Regions from separate parts of the Neomicrococcus lactis genome, predicted to be linked through region 1. Evidence: riboswitches for the same ligand, from Rfam matches in the RefSeq annotation. Region 1 holds a riboswitch; each other region holds the start of a gene.
What was found. A riboswitch is a leader RNA that binds a small molecule or an ion and turns the genes downstream of it on or off. The one in region 1 is predicted to bind S-adenosylmethionine.
Positions count from the first base shown of each region.

Region 1 (5,095 bases):
CGTCAGGAGTTCCTTGGTCGGCGAGGTCACGAAGACCGCCTCAGCGTTTTCGGCCGCGAACTTCATGCCGCGCGAGGATGCGCCTGCCTGGAAGATGACCGGGGTGCGCTGGATAGATGGCTCCGTGATGGCGATGCCGGGAACCTTGAAGTACTTGCCCTCGTGGTTGATCGGGTGCACCTTGGACGGATCCGTGTAGACGCCGGTCTCGCGGTTGCGCTGGACGGCATCCTCTTCCCACGAACCTTCGAGCAGCTTGTAGACCACTTCGAGGTATTCGTCGGCGTGGTTGTAGCGCTCGTCGTGCTCCATTTGGTCTTCTTGACCCATGTTGCGTGCGGCGGACGGCAAGTAACCAGTCACCACGTTCCAACCCACACGGCCGTTGGTCAGGTGATCGAGCGTGGCCAAGCGGCGAGCAAACGGGTACGGGTGCTCGTAGGCGGTGCCGGCGGTGACGCCGAAGCCGAGGTTCTGCGTGACAGCTGCCATCGCGGAAACCAGGAGGAACGGATCGTTGACGGGAACCTGCGCTCCGGAGGACAACGGCGCCTCATTGGTGCCATTGAAAACGTCATACGTGCCGAGGACGTCAGCGATGAACAGGCCATCAAACTTGCCCTTTTCCAAGAGCTTCGCGAGTTCGGTCCAGTAGGTGATGTCTTTGTAACGCCAGGCCTGATCCTGCGGGTGGCGCCACAATCCTGGGGACTGGTGGACCACGCAGTTCATGTCGAAAGCGTTGAACCGTACGTGTCGGCGGGGAGCGATTTCAGTCATTTTTTGGTTCCTTCCCGACGAGAAGAACCCACGCAGGGCGCGGTTCGAGCTTCTCCATCGTTGCTGGCAGTAGCACCTTCCTCTTGATGAGGTGGTTGCTGCGGCGTCGTTGAGCCAGATCTCTCAGCCGCTCTGGATGGGTACTTCTCCATTGCACACCCAGAATGCGACCCCGCGAAATACGGGGGCCGCATTCTGTAATGATCACTGCAAATTTTTGATTACGACGCCGCCGCTTGGCCGTGGCGCTTATCGTCAATTCCCGCTTCACCAATGGTCCAAACGGTGGGCGGTTCCATTCCGTTGACGGCCCAGTCACCGGCGATGCGCGCCTTGTAGATGAAAGGGTTGTGGGTGGCGACGGTGCGAGCGTTGCGCCAGAAGCGGTCCAGCGACTTAGCGGTGCTCGTCGAGGATGCGCCGAGCGTGTTGAAGATCTGGCCGGTGGCTTCCGTAACGAGTGGGCTCAAGACAACCTGAGCCAAGCCGGACTCGAGTTCCACAGAGACGTTGGCGGCCTTCTCGACAGCATCGCCTTCGAGGCGTGAGTTGAACGCGCGATCCAAAGCGCGGCCCACGCGCAAGGTGGCAGCTGCGGCGACGTACGCCTTCGCGCTGACTTCGCCGACCACCTGAAGGATCTGCGGATCCTGGCTCACCGTGTCTGCATTGCCGTGGCCGAAGACTCGCTTGCGCTCGCGGACCTGCTTCGCCACTTCGTTGGCCGCTCCCTGAGCCGCGCCGGACAGTGCGATCAACAAAATGTGCTGGTACAGCGCAGTCTGGTACGGGAAGCGCACCTCGAAGTCGAAGACGTTTTCCGCGTCAACGGGTGCGTTCGTGAAGATCGTGGTGCCGCTGCCGGTGCCCTTTTGTCCGAAGCCGTCCCAGTCATCGAGAGTCTCGATGCCCTGAGTCTTGGTGCTGACGTAGGCGGATACATCGGAGCCATCCGGGCGCTTGGCCAGCACGTCGATCCACTCGGCGAAGATGGTGCCGGTGGTGTAGAACTTGGTGCCGTTGAGGACCAGCTGGCCGTCACGCTCGTCGAGGACCGTGCCCACGCCGCCCTGACCTGGTTCCGTCCACGCGTTGCCAGCAATCTCGCCGGCAACAAAGCGCTTGAACCATTCAGTGCGGTCGCCCGTCTTACCGTTGCGCGTCAGGCCGTGGTGGTAGAGATTTTCCTCGACAAACGCCCAGTGAGACCGAAGAGCCTGCGGGATGTTGCTGTCAGCCGCGGCCAGTTCAATGAGAAGTTCAGTGAACTCTTCCCAGTTCAGGCCGTCGCCGCCGAATTCTTGTGGAACGCGCGCGGCTGTGAAGCCGGCGTCCTTCAGCCACTGAATCTGCTCATGAGGAAGAGTGCCGTTGAGTTCGCGGTCTACCGCGCCTTCGGCGATGCGCTCGAAGATGGGGCGATACTTTTGCGCGACCGCTTCGAAGGTCGTCGCGTTGAGAGTTGAAGTGCTCAAGGGATTGTCGCTTTCCGAGAGTGGGACACAAAGAACCTCAGAAGAGGGCGTCCTGATGAATAAATTGCTCGGTGGGTGATCCAAGGGTTCACTATCGATCGAATCAGACGCAACGATTGTGACATGTTGTGAAATTTTCGAGTCATAATTTGGAGAAGGCTTCCAGCAAGGCTTTCAATTATTCGGTACCCATCATGAGTGGCTGAGAGATCTGGCTCGACGACGCCGCAGCAACCCCCAGCGAATCCTTTCGATTCGCGGACGGTGCTAACGCCAGAACCGATGGAGAGAAATGACTACAGACGTACGCGCTTTCACGACACCTGATGTCGTGGCCGAGGCTTCAGCACCAAGCCAGAACGCACCAAGCGGTGAGTCGGCAAGTGGAGTGCGCTTTGAGGGCGTGGGCCGCTCTTTCCCAGCCGTCTCGGGGAATACCAAGGTGGTCCTGCGGAACATCGACCTAAACATCCAGCCTCACGAGATCGTGGCAATCCTGGGTCCTTCCGGCTCCGGAAAGTCCACGTTGTTGCGCGCAGCGTCCGGACTGGATCAGCCCAGCTCGGGACGAATTCTCATTGACGGCGAACCCGTCAAAGGCATCGACCCACGTTGTGCAGTGGCCTTCCAAGAACCCCGACTCTTGCCGTGGCAAAACCTGGCTAAGAACGTGGAACTCGGTTTGCCATCGGGAACCCCGAAGGCTGAAGGTGCTGAGCGCGTGAAGCGTCTCTTGCAGCTCGTGGGACTTGGCGAAAGCTCGCACTTGCGTCCTCGCGAAGTTTCCGGCGGCATGGCACAGCGCACCTCCTTGGCTCGTGCACTTGCTCGCCGTCCCGGCGTGCTCTTGCTCGACGAACCTTTCGGCGCACTCGACGCACTCACCCGCTTGAACATGCAAGACCTCTTGCTCTCCGTTCACCAAGCTCACCCGGCAACGGTTCTTCTGGTTACCCACGACGTCGACGAAGCCCTCCAGCTCGCCGACCGGATTGTGGTTCTGGGAGTGGAGGATGGCAAACCAGGAGCCACGATTTCACGGATCCTGACGGTCCCCGGCGAACGCCCACGCGATCGCGCGTCGGCAGAACTGGCACGAATGCGCGCCGAACTGCTCTCGAGCCTCGGCGTCGACGCACACCGTCACTAAGCCCGGCTCTCAAACGGTCAAACGGTCACACGTTCAGGCGATCAAAACGGCACGTCGTTCTATAACGACGCCGCCTCGCCACCACACAGCTTCAACAACCTTGTCTTCAATAACTACTTTCAACCACATTTCTTGAGGAGCACCATCATGTCTTTCACCGCTAAATCCTTCTCCGCAGTCACCACTCGCCGCTCCGTCCTGGGACTGAGCGCACTCGCTGCCGCAACCTTCCTTTCTGCTTGCGCAGGCGAAGGCGGAAGTGGCCAGTCCGCTGGTTCGCAAGCTGCGTCGTCGTCCGCTAATGCCGCCGGCAAAGTCCTGAACATCGACTTCGCAACATACAACCCGCTCTCCCTCGTGTTGAAGGAGAAGGGCTGGCTCGAGGCGACGCTCAAGGATCAGGGTTACACCGTGAATTGGGTGCAGTCCGCGGGATCGAACAAGGCCAACGAAGCCTTGCGCGCCGGCGCCATCGACGTAGGATCCACCGCCGGATCCGCCGCACTCTTGGCCCGCTCGAACGGCTCGCCCATCAAGAACATCCTCTTGTACTCGCAGCCAGAATGGGCCGCGCTGGTAGTCGCGAAGGATTCCACGATCGCTTCTGTCGCTGATCTCAAGGGCAAGAACGTGGCCGCCACGAAGGGTACGGACCCATACTTCTTCTTGCTCCAGGCTCTCGAGGCGAACGGCCTCAAGGCATCGGACGTCACGGTGCAGAACCTGCAGCACGCTGACGGCCGCGCCGCTCTCGAAAACGGATCCGTGGACGCATGGAGCGGCCTCGATCCCATCATGGCCGGAGCCGAGCAGGCCGGCGCGAAGCTCATCTTCCGCAACGTGGACTTCAACACCTACGGCTTCTTGAACGCCACCGAGTCCTTCTTGAAGGAGAAGCCGGAAATCGCGCAGGCAGTAGTGAACGCTTACGAATACGCACGTGCCTGGGCACTCAAGAACGTCGAAGAGACGGAAGAGATTCTCGCGAAGGTCGCCGGTCTCGATGCGGCCGTGGCCAAGAAGGTCATCTCCGAGCGCAGCAACCTCGATGTGGATTCCACCCCGGGCGAGAAGCAGCGCGCTGTTCTCGAGAAGGTTGGACCGATCTTCGTCCAGTCCGGCGACGTGAAGGATCAGGGCACTGTGGACACCGCCCTTGCGTCCCTCTTTGATGATTCCTTCGCCAAGAAGGCTGACACTTCCAAGGTCAACGCATGAGCGTCAATCTCGGCCCCGACAGCTCGGTAGCAACGGCTGCGAGCGCAGACAACTCGACGGCCACGGCGCTGCGGTCCGGTAGCGGACTCGTAGGCAAGCGTATTGCTCTCGGTGCCATTGTGCCGCTGGCCATCCTGGTGCTGTGGCACTTTACGACGGCGCTAGGCGTCTTTTCGCCCGTCCAGCTGCCGTCGCCATGGTCCGTCTTGGAAGCCGGAATTGATCTGGCCCGCCGCGGCGAGCTGTGGGGTCACATCGCGATTTCTACGCAGCGCGTGTTCTTGGGCTTCGCCATTGGCGGGTTCTTGGGTCTGCTGTTCGGCTCCCTGCTGGGCCTGTCCAACATCGCGGACGCCCTACTTTCGGCGACCATCGGCGCTTTCCGCGCCGTGCCATCGCTCGCATGGGTTCCGCTGCTCATCCTCTGGCTCAAGATCGGTGAGAACTCCAAGGTCACCCTGATTGCCATCGG
Region 1 covers NZ_JACHBL010000001.1:1,874,222-1,879,316, forward strand. The annotation lists gene BKA12_RS08470 (LLM class flavin-dependent oxidoreductase) at 1-780, opposite strand, end outside; SAM riboswitch class I at 832-923, opposite strand; gene BKA12_RS08475 (acyl-CoA dehydrogenase family protein) at 1,002-2,255, opposite strand; SAM riboswitch class I at 2,442-2,544, shown strand; gene BKA12_RS08480 (ABC transporter ATP-binding protein) at 2,548-3,405, shown strand; gene BKA12_RS08485 (aliphatic sulfonate ABC transporter substrate-binding protein) at 3,553-4,623, shown strand; gene BKA12_RS08490 (ABC transporter permease) at 4,620-5,095, shown strand, end outside.

Region 2 (5,095 bases), 310 kb from region 1:
GAAGAGGACAACTGGGAATGGCACACCTTTGACACCATCAAGGGTGGCGACTACCTCGTAGACCAGGATGCAGCAGAAGTTATGGCTAAAGAAGCCATCGATGCTGTGCTTGACCTCGAGAAGATGGGCTTGCCGTTCAACCGTACGCCGGAAGGCAAGATCGACCAGCGTCGCTTCGGTGGCCACACCCGTGACCACGGCAAGGCACCTGTTCGCCGTGCTTGCTACGCAGCAGACCGTACCGGTCACATGATTCTTCAGACCTTGTACCAAAACTGCGTCAAGCACAACGTTGAGTTCTACAACGAGTACTACGTACTTGACCTCCTCATCGTTGAAGAAGACGCAACTCGCGAAGACGGCACGCCGTACAAGCAGAAGCGCGTTGCAGGCGTTGTCTCCTACGACCTCGCTTCCGGCGAACTTCACGTCTTCCAGGCCAAGTCGGTTGTCTTCGCAACCGGTGGCGCTGGCAAGGTCTTCAAGACCACCTCTAACGCTCACACCTTGACGGGTGACGGTATGGGCATCGCGTTCCGCCGCGGTATCCCACTCGAGGACATGGAATTCGTGCAGTTCCACCCGACTGGCCTCGCCGGCTTGGGCATCTTGCTTTCCGAAGCAGCTCGTGGCGAAGGTGGCATCCTCCGTAACGCTGACGGTGAGCGCTTCATGGAGCGTTACGCTCCAACCATCAAGGACTTGGCTCCTCGTGACATCGTTGCCCGCTCTATGGCTAATGAGGTTCGCGAAGGCCGCGGTGCTGGCCCGAACAAGGACTACGTCCTCTTGGACCTCACCCACCTTGAGCCTGCTCACATCGATGCCAAGCTCCCGGACATCACCGAATTCGCTCGCACGTACTTGGGCGTTGAGCCTTACACCGAGCCAGTTCCAGTGTTCCCAACGGCGCACTACGTCATGGGCGGTATCCCAACCAACATCAAGGGCGAAGTTCTCCAGGACAATGACACCGTCATTCCTGGCCTCTACGCCGCTGGTGAGGTTGCTTGTGTGTCCGTTCACGGTTCCAACCGTTTGGGCACCAACTCTCTCCTCGACATCAACGTGTTTGGCAAGCGCTCCGGCATCTCTGCCGCTGAGTACGCTCGCAACGCCGAGTTCGTTGAGCTACCTGAGAACTCTGAGAACGACACCGTCGCTCTTCTTGAGTCCATCCGCACGGGCAACGGCACCGAGAAGATCGCTGTTCTCCGTAAGGAACTTCAGGACAGCATGGACCTCAACATGCAGGTGTTCCGCACCGGCGAGTCCATTGCTCAGGCCTTGGCTGACATCGAGTCTTTGCGCCAGCGCTACAAGAACATCTCGATTCAGGACAAGGGCAAGCGCTTCAATCTGGACCTCCTCGAGGCCGTTGAGCTGGGCTTCTTGCTCGACTTGGCTGAAGTCATGACGGTGTCTGCATTGCACCGTGAAGAGTCCCGCGGTGGTCACTACCGTGAAGACTTCCCGGACCGCAACGACGAGCGCTTCATGAAGCACACCATGATGTACAAGGACGAGTCTGCAGAGACCGAAGGCGTCAAGGGTATGCGCGTTGAAACGAAGCCTGTGGTCTTCACCCGTTACGAGCCGATGGAGCGTAAGTACTAATGAGCACCGTAGAACCAGCATCCAAGATTGACCTCAAGACTGACGGCGGCAGCGGAGAGATCCCATCGTTCGACATCACCTTGAAGGTGCGTCGCTACGATCCAGAGTTCTCCGAAGAAGCAAAGTGGGACGAATACACGCTCACGATGTACGGCACGGACCGCGTGCTTGATGCTCTTCACAAGGTGAAGTGGGAGATCGACGGCTCGTTGTCCTTCCGCCGCTCTTGCGCTCACGGTGTGTGTGGCTCTGACGCCATGCGCATCAACGGCCGCAACCGCCTTGCGTGCAAGACCCTCCTCAAGGACTTGGACACCTCCAAGCCCATCACCGTTGAGCCCATCAAGGGCCTTCCGGTGGAGAAGGACCTCATCGTGGATATGGAACCTTTCTTCCAGTCCTACCGCGAGATCATGCCGTTCTTGATCACCAAGGGACACGAGCCTTCCAAGGAGCGCTACCAGTCCCCTGAGGATCGCGAGCGCTTCGATGACACCACCAAGTGCATCCTCTGCGCTGCGTGCACGTCTTCGTGCCCAGTGTTCTGGACCGATGGTCAGTACTTCGGCCCGGCAGCGATCGTGAACGCCCACCGCTTCATCTTCGACTCCCGCGACGAAGCCGGCGACATGCGTCTCGAAATCCTCAACGACAAGGAAGGCGTGTGGCGTTGCCGCACCACCTTTAACTGCTCCGAGGCTTGCCCACGTGGCATCCAGGTCACAAAGGCCATCTCGGAAGTCAAACAGGCTATCCTGGCTCGCCAGTTCTAGCCTCAAAATCACATCGCATCATCAGGGCGCGCCATGCCTTCGGGAGTGGCGCGCTTTGCGTTTAAGGGTTCCCTACACAGCCGCCGCTCCCCCACGCAAGCATTGCGACGAAACATCTCCTATTACGTCGTCGGCGTCACAAAAGTAGCAATCCAGATCACATGACTGATTTCATAATGGAACACCATCCAGAGCGGCTGAGAGATCTGGCTCGTTGACGCCGCAGCAAATTGACTGCCCGGTCATAGTGCTAACGCCAGAATCGATGGAAACTCGAGCGCTGGCTATGTTTCATGCTTCGGCTGTCTCTACCCGCCGTTCTCGGGGTTCCTTCTGTTACTCAACAACGAAGGAGAAAATCATGTCAGTCGAAACTCTTCAGACTTCGCCCCGCGTTCCCTACACGGGCAACGCCACCCCAGACGAGCTGTCCTACTGGGAAGCTATCGCACGTAATGTCGCTGATCAGCTCCGCGTTGACGCTATTGAGCGAGATCGCGCTAACCAGCAGCCACGCCGCGAAGTCCAGCTCTTGAAGGATTCTGGTCTCCTCAACCTGCTCGCGCCCACCGAGTTCGGCGGAGGTGGCGGCCACTGGGAAACCGCCTTCCAGGCTATTCGCATCATTTCCAGCGTGGACGGCTCCATCGGCCAGCTTCTCGCCTACCACTACATCAATCAGAGTGGAATCGCGTTCTATGCTTTGCCGCCAAGCCAGCCCGCATGGTGGCAGGCCACGGTCAACGGAAATTGGCTCTGGGGCGATTCGGTCAACCCTGTAGACCCCACGCTCACCCTCACGGCTGATGGCGACGGTTACCGGCTCAATGGCCTCAAGCACTTCTCCACGGGTTCCGGTGTTGGAGATGTCATTGTCTTCAATGCTCTCGTCGTCGATGGCATCAACGAAGGCAAGATCATCGCATTCGTCTTGGAGACCACTCGCGAAGGCGTCGAGCTCCTCGATGACTGGGACAACCTGGGTCAGCGCCTCACCGGTTCCGGCAGCGTCAAGAACACCAACGTGCGCGTGAATCCCGTGGACGTTCTGGGTGAAGTGACGGAAGAGCCGATCTCCACTCTCTTGACCCCGGGCATCCAGTTGGCGTTCTCCAACTTCTACCTCGGATCCGCGGAAGGTGCCCTTGAACGCGGCCGTCAGATCCTCGTGGAGCGCAAGAATTCATGGTTCCTCTCCGGCGTGGACACCTACGCTGAGGACAAGATCTTCCAGCGCGCTATCGGCGAATTGAAGGCGCGCACTGCCGCCGTTGCCGCTCTTGCGGAAAAGATTAACCGCAAATTCGACGACGTCGCAGCTCGCCAAGGTGCCCTCACCTCCGAAGAGCGTTGGGCTTACGCGAACGAAATCGCCGAGCTCAAGGTGGTCTCGACGGAGATCGGCCTCGAGGTATCTCACCGCATCTACGAAGTGACGGGCGCGAGCTCTACCAAGAGCAGCGTTGGCCTGGACTTGTTCTGGCGCAACGTCCGCACCCACACGCTCCACGACCCCGTGGACTACAAGAAGATCGAAGTTGGCGCGTACTACCTCAATCGCGACGTCCCAGCGCTCTCGCTCTACACCTAAGCCAGTAGCCACCACAGGCTGAAATCACTGAAGGCGCCGGCTCGCAACCACACTAAGTGGTCAAGCGAGTCGGCGCCTTCGGCTTTAGACCAGTTCACACGAGAACAAGCTCAGGCTAGATCCAAAATTAGCCCTTGAAAGGCGGCAAGAAGCCCACGCGCTCGTAGACAGCTTCAAGAACCGGCTGGGATACCTCGCGAGCCTTTTCAGCGCCGCGCGCCAGCAAGCGATCCAACTCAGCAGGATCGGCCAAGAGCTGCTCAGTACGCTCACGGATCGGAGTCACGGCAGCCACCACGGATTCGGCAACATCCACCTTGAGGTGTCCGTACATCTTGCCTTCGTAGGACGCCACCAAGGTATCCACAGGCGTGTTCGTGACGGCGGAGAGGATCTCCAACAAGTTGGTGACGCCAGGCTTTTTGGCGCGGTCGTGCGCCACCACGGTGTCATCGTCTGTCACGGCGGACTTGATGCGCTTCGCGATCACCTTCGGGTCATCGAGGATATTGATCAAGCCGTTCGGCGAGGCCGCGGACTTGGACATCTTCGAGGTTGGGTCCTGCAGGTCATAGATGCGCGCGCCACCCTTCTGGATGAACGCTTCCGGAACCACAAAGGTCTCGCCGAAGCGCGAGTTGAAGCGCTGCGCCAAGTCTCGAGCAAGCTCCACGTGCTGACGCTGATCGTCGCCCACGGGAACACCCTTGGGCTGGTACAGCAAGATGTCGGCGGCCATGAGCATCGGGTACGTGAAGAGGCCAACGCCCGCATTGTCGGCACCCTGCTTGGCAGACTTGTCCTTGAACTGCGTCATGCGGCTGGCTTCACCAAAACCGGTCAGGCACATCATGACCCACGCGAGCTGCGCGTGTTCAGGAACATGGGATTGCACAAACAGCGTGGACTTCTCAGGATCAATGCCGCCCGCGATGTACTGGGCCGCTGTCTTGCGGGTGCGTTCGCGCAGCTCCGCCGGATCCTGCGGCACCGTGATGGCGTGCATATCTGGGATGAAGAAGAACGCGTCGTATTCGTCCTGCTCTCGTACCCAGTTCACGAGGGCGCCCAAGTAGTTGCCCAAGTGCAAAGACTCGGCCGAGGGCTGCATGCC
Region 2 covers NZ_JACHBL010000001.1:1,563,145-1,568,239, forward strand. The annotation lists gene sdhA (succinate dehydrogenase flavoprotein subunit) at 1-1,617, shown strand, start outside; gene BKA12_RS07105 (succinate dehydrogenase iron-sulfur subunit) at 1,617-2,390, shown strand; SAM riboswitch class I at 2,572-2,662, shown strand; gene BKA12_RS07110 (acyl-CoA dehydrogenase family protein) at 2,752-3,981, shown strand; gene trpS (tryptophan--tRNA ligase) at 4,109-5,095, opposite strand, start outside.
Region 2: it holds a riboswitch for S-adenosylmethionine, as region 1 does, so the genes downstream of both, BKA12_RS07110 (acyl-CoA dehydrogenase family protein) here and BKA12_RS08480 (ABC transporter ATP-binding protein) in region 1, are expected to answer to the same signal.

Region 3 (5,095 bases), 520 kb from region 1:
GATGAATCAGTGTGTGTGAACCGCTAGCCGTGTGTGTTGAGCTAGCTGCGTTCCTGATCCCCGCGCGCCGTAAAAACGTGTTCATTCAGCACCGGCCCGAGTTGGTGAATATCGGTCAAAAACCCATCATGCCCGATCGGCGAGTCAATCGTATAGACGCCGTCACCTTGATCTACTCGTTTGACGATCTCTTCCGACTGCGCCGGCCAGTACAAGCGGTCCGAATTCACCGCGGCCACCAAGAACTTCACGTCCGCCGCGCTTGCGAGTGCAGCGTCTACTCCCCCACGCGAACGGCCAACATCGTGGCTCATGAGAGCCTCGGTCAGCACCACGTAAGAGTTCGCGTCGAACCGGTCTACGAGCTTGTCTGCTTGGTGATCAAGGTAGCTTTCCACTGCATAACGACCGCGCTGGTGCGAGATGGACGCTCCGCCAAATGGATTCTCTTCACCCTGGTTCGCGCGGCTGAACCGCGTCTCCAGCTCAGGCTCCGAACGGTACGTCACGTGCGCAATTCTCCGGGCAATGCCGAGGCCTGCGGCAGGTGAGCTGGCGGCGTCGTAATAATCTCCGGAACGGTAATTCGGGTCCAAACGAATCGCCGCGGTCTGAGCTTGCGCGAACGCAATTTGCTCGGCTGAGGATTGCGCGCAGGCCGCTACGACGACGCAGTGCGCTACCCGCTCAGGTGCCGTGACGGCCCACTCAAGTGCTCGAGCGCCGCCCATTGAACCGCCGACCACGGCATGGAATTTTTTGATGCCAAGATCGTCGGCGAGACGCAGTTCGAGGTTCACAGAATCGCGAATGGTCGTGAATGGGAAACGGCTACCCCACGGGCGACCATCCGGCGCGATCGACGCCGGGCCGGTGGAGCCGTAGCAAGAGCCGATCATGTTCGGGGCCACCACAAAGTACTTGTTGGTGTCCACGATTCCGCCAGGACCAACGAGCTGATCCCACCAGCCAGGCTCGTTGGACTCACCCTTCGCGACGTGCGTGTCTCCGGTCAGGGCGTGTAGTAGCAGCACCGCGTTTGAGGCGTCTTGATTCAACGTGCCCCAAGTTTCGAAGGCCAGCGTGACGCTCGGGAGGTATCCGCCGGTCTCGAACGTATACTCGCCAACGTCAGCGAATTGCACGTGACCGTCAGGGACGGGACGCTGCTGCGAATCTAGCTCTCGGACAGTCAAGGTCACGCGCGCTCCCCTGCAGCGACCGGCTCGGCGTCGATGCCCTGATCGCGTCCCGCAAGAACCTTCTGGAAGCCCTGCTTGAGGTCGTTGATGATGTCCGTGATGTTCTCGATGCCCACCGCGAGACGCACCAGACCTGGCGTGACGCCGGCTTTCAATTGCTCAGCTTCAGTGAGCTGGGCGTGCGTGGTGGATGCTGGGTGAACCACGAGCGAGCGGACGTCACCGAGGTTGGCAACGTGCGAGTGAAGCTCGAGAGAGTCGACGAAGAGCTGGCCTGCGTCCTTGCCACCCTTGATATTGAAGGCAACGATGGCGCCGGAACCGTGTGGCGCGTAGTGCTGGCCAAGTTCGTACCAAGGGCTGGACTTGAGGCCCACGAACTGGACGCTCTCGACCTGATCGTGGCCTTCGAGGAATTCTGCAACCCTCTGGGCGTTGGCGACGTGGCGCTCCATGCGGAGGCTCAGCGTTTCCAGACCCTGCTCGATGAGGAAGGCGTTGAATGGGCTGATCGAGGAGCCGAGGTCGCGAAGCAACTGGACGCGGGCCTTCAGGATGTAGGCAAGGTTCGCGCCGAGGATGCCGTTGACGCCAAGGTCCTTCGCGAACGTCAGACCATTGTATGACTCATCCGGGGTGTTGAAGCCAGGGAACTTCTCTGGATCCTTGGCGAAATCGAAGTTACCGGAGTCGACAATGACGCCGCCGATGACCGTGCCATGGCCACCGAGGTACTTGGTGGCACTGTGCACCACGATGTCTGCGCCGTGCGTAATCGGGCGGATCAAGTATGGGGTGGCCAGAGTGTTGTCCACGATCAGCGGGACGCCCGCCTCATGGGCGACGTCCGCGACCTTGCGAATGTCCAGGACGTCCTGGCGTGGGTTGGACACGGATTCTGCGAAGAATGCTTTGGTGTTTGGCTTGACCGCGGCCTTCCAGGACTCAATGTCATCTGGGTTCTCAACGAAGCTGACCTCGATGCCGAGCTTCTTGAGGGAGTGCTTGAATAGGTTCTGGGTTCCGCCGTAGAGCGATGGGCTGGCAACAATGTGGTCGCCAACTTCGGCCAAGTTCAAGATCGAGTAAGTCGTTGCGGCCTGACCGGAAGACAGAAGAAGTGCGCCGACACCGCCTTCAAGTGCGGCAATGCGTTGCTCAACAACGTCCTGAGTGGGGTTGCCGATGCGCGTGTAGATCGGTCCGAGGTCCTGCAGAGCGAAACGTGCTGCAGCTGTGGAGGCGCTTGGGAATTCGAACGACGTGGTCAAGTAGATAGGAAGTGCCCGTGCACCCGTGCTGGGATCTGGCGTCTGACCTGCGTGAATCTGAAGCGTTTCGAAGTTCCATTGCTGGGACATGTTCATCTCCTCAATATTTTGAGGGTGCGCCAAATAAAGGCAACACCGCGCTTGCCCTGCACACTTCGTACAGGACCTGGTCTTCACCCGGGGCACCCCACCGCGGTTGGAGGGTTGCCGGCCAGCAAGCCGGGGCTATCTGCTGGCACTCATGACCTAGTTCATTTTCTCTGGTGTGGTCGGTCTTTTCAAGCCAGCATCTTCTTGGCTTCATACTTGTCAACGTTTCGACGTTGAGACCCTGCGCTTCCTGATCTCTGATGGGGCTTCTTCCTGAGGTGACGACCTGGTGCGCCTTCCTGAAGTGATGCACTACTGCGCATTCCGGGCTAGGCACTAGTTGCGGACAGCCAGCCTTCCTACACCCACGGCTACAAGATTGAGGACTCCCCTACATAAATAGAGCATCGAATGTAACTTAGGACACCCTAATTCGAACCTGAATTGCCAAAGTGCCAAGATGGAGCAATGAGGCTTGATCACGTTTCCTACGCATGTGGACCAGACGGACTAGAGAAAACAGCGAACCGGATTTCTGAGGCTTTGGGTCTCGAATTCGTCAAGGGCGGTGTTCACCCACGCTTTGGTACGCGCAACGTGATTTTCCCGCTCAAAAACCGCCAATACCTTGAAGTCGTTGAGGTTCTGGATCATCCTTCCTCACTCAAGGCACCTTTCGGTCAAGCCGTTCGAGCCCGCTCCGAAATGGGCGGCGGCTGGATGAGCTGGGCTGTTTACGCCGAAGATCTGGCACCCTTCGAGGAGCGTCTTGGACGTGGATCCGTTCCAGGAAACCGTCGTTTCCCTGATGGCCGCGAACTCTTGTGGCGCCAGATTGGCATCAACGATGTCATCGCCGATCCGCAGGTTCCTTACCTCTTGCGTTGGGACGACAACATGGAGGATCTGCACCCTTCCCAGGCACTTGAGCCGACTGGCAGCATTGACCGCATCACCATTGCAGGCTCGGCCGCTCGCGTTCGCGATTGGCTCGATTCACCAGCTGATGACGTTGTTGAAGACGTCTCCATGGACTTTGTTGCACCGTCCGGCGCTCCAGGCATCTTGTCCGTCGAATTTGAGACCCCCAAGGGCAAAGTCACAATCTAGTTTCTAGCGTTCGGCCGCTTTCGTGTTCCGCTTCCCGAGGTCCGGACAAACGGTTCACGAAACGCGCGCTCTGATCAATGCCGCCTTCTTCGTTTCACTTTGACGTCGATTGCTGCCAGCTCCATGAATGTTTGCTGGCACCAATCGACGTCAATTTTTAGTTCCACGTGGACCAAAATGACGTCAAAGCTTTTTGGGTAGGGCTCGAGCACTAACGAATAGATAACCAGGTGTCGTCTTAGACGAATGAATCAAGCAGGCGAGCGATGTGCCTTCAATGTGTGCAGGTGGATTTTGGGTGCCACGCTCATTGGGTGCAGGTGGATTTAGGGCGCCACGCTCAATGGCTGCATTTGACCTTAGGCCGCTACCATCAATTCGGTCCGACGTTCTTCAATAACCAGTCGCAGTCGTTGGCAGAAGGTTTTGAAGCCCTCGTTGAAATCCACGGCGCTGCACCGAAGGTTTCGCCATCCCGCCTTTTCCAAGTAGTAGTCCCGACTGTTATCACCATGGTGTTGTGCAGCGTTGCGGTGATCTCGGCCGTCATAGTGAACGGCAATTCGGAGCTTCTTGTAGCCCATGTCCGCGCTGAAACCAGGTATCCCAATGTGACCAAAGGTCAGCTGGAGCTCAGGTTCCGGCAGCCCTGAGCGAATAATCTCCAATCGAAGCAATGACTCGGCACGTGAGTCCGAACCGATGCGCGCCTGCTTCGTAGCGACAACCAGCTTCTTCTTTCCAGTTCCGTGAAAAGTGTCAAGTTCCGAGTTCCACTCAGCCAGCGTCATGAGTGGACGCTCAATACCTTCAAAAGCGAGTCGCGGCAGGCGGATGAGTTGGTCAATGAGCGCTGTCAGGTCATCAGTTGATAGGAAACAAGCTAAGTCCATCACAGTTCTGGCCGGGCTGGTTATCCGCAGAGGCCCAAGGTCAATGAGATTGCGACTGACTCGGGACTCATGAGACACAAGACCGGCACGGCGGATACGTGAATGCGGATACTCGACAGACACGTGTATTTGGTCTTGCGGCAACTCCCTCGGGATCCAGAGCCCATGAACTCGCGCTGCAGAGTAATAACTCACCCAGGCCCGCGGGTACTTCCTACAGACCGCTCGCAGAACATCCATCTCATCGAACTTTGTTTCCGCCGCAAAATACAGTCCATTCATCTTTGCGCGCTTGATGGATTTGGATCGCAGTTGCCGTCTGGACATTCCAATTTCAGGCAAGTCTGTGCTGAAAAACGGGCCAGCTTGTAGCTGCGCTGGCAATTGAAGTCTTTGGCTCACACCTCGATCTTTGCTGACTAATTGTGGCAAGCCTGAGTTATCCACAGATCCAGGTTGCTGATACGGCCCCAAAGCTGACGAAACCTGCCGGTTGGACGCTCCCCCAAACTTTGACGTCGATAAGTAC
Region 3 covers NZ_JACHBL010000001.1:1,356,798-1,361,892, forward strand. The annotation lists gene metX (homoserine O-acetyltransferase MetX) at 42-1,202, opposite strand; gene BKA12_RS06215 (bifunctional o-acetylhomoserine/o-acetylserine sulfhydrylase) at 1,199-2,569, opposite strand; SAM riboswitch class IV at 2,606-2,720, opposite strand; gene BKA12_RS06220 (VOC family protein) at 3,032-3,673, shown strand; gene BKA12_RS06225 (hypothetical protein) at 4,033-5,013, opposite strand.
Region 3: it holds a riboswitch for S-adenosylmethionine, as region 1 does, so the genes downstream of both, BKA12_RS06215 (bifunctional o-acetylhomoserine/o-acetylserine sulfhydrylase) here and BKA12_RS08480 (ABC transporter ATP-binding protein) in region 1, are expected to answer to the same signal.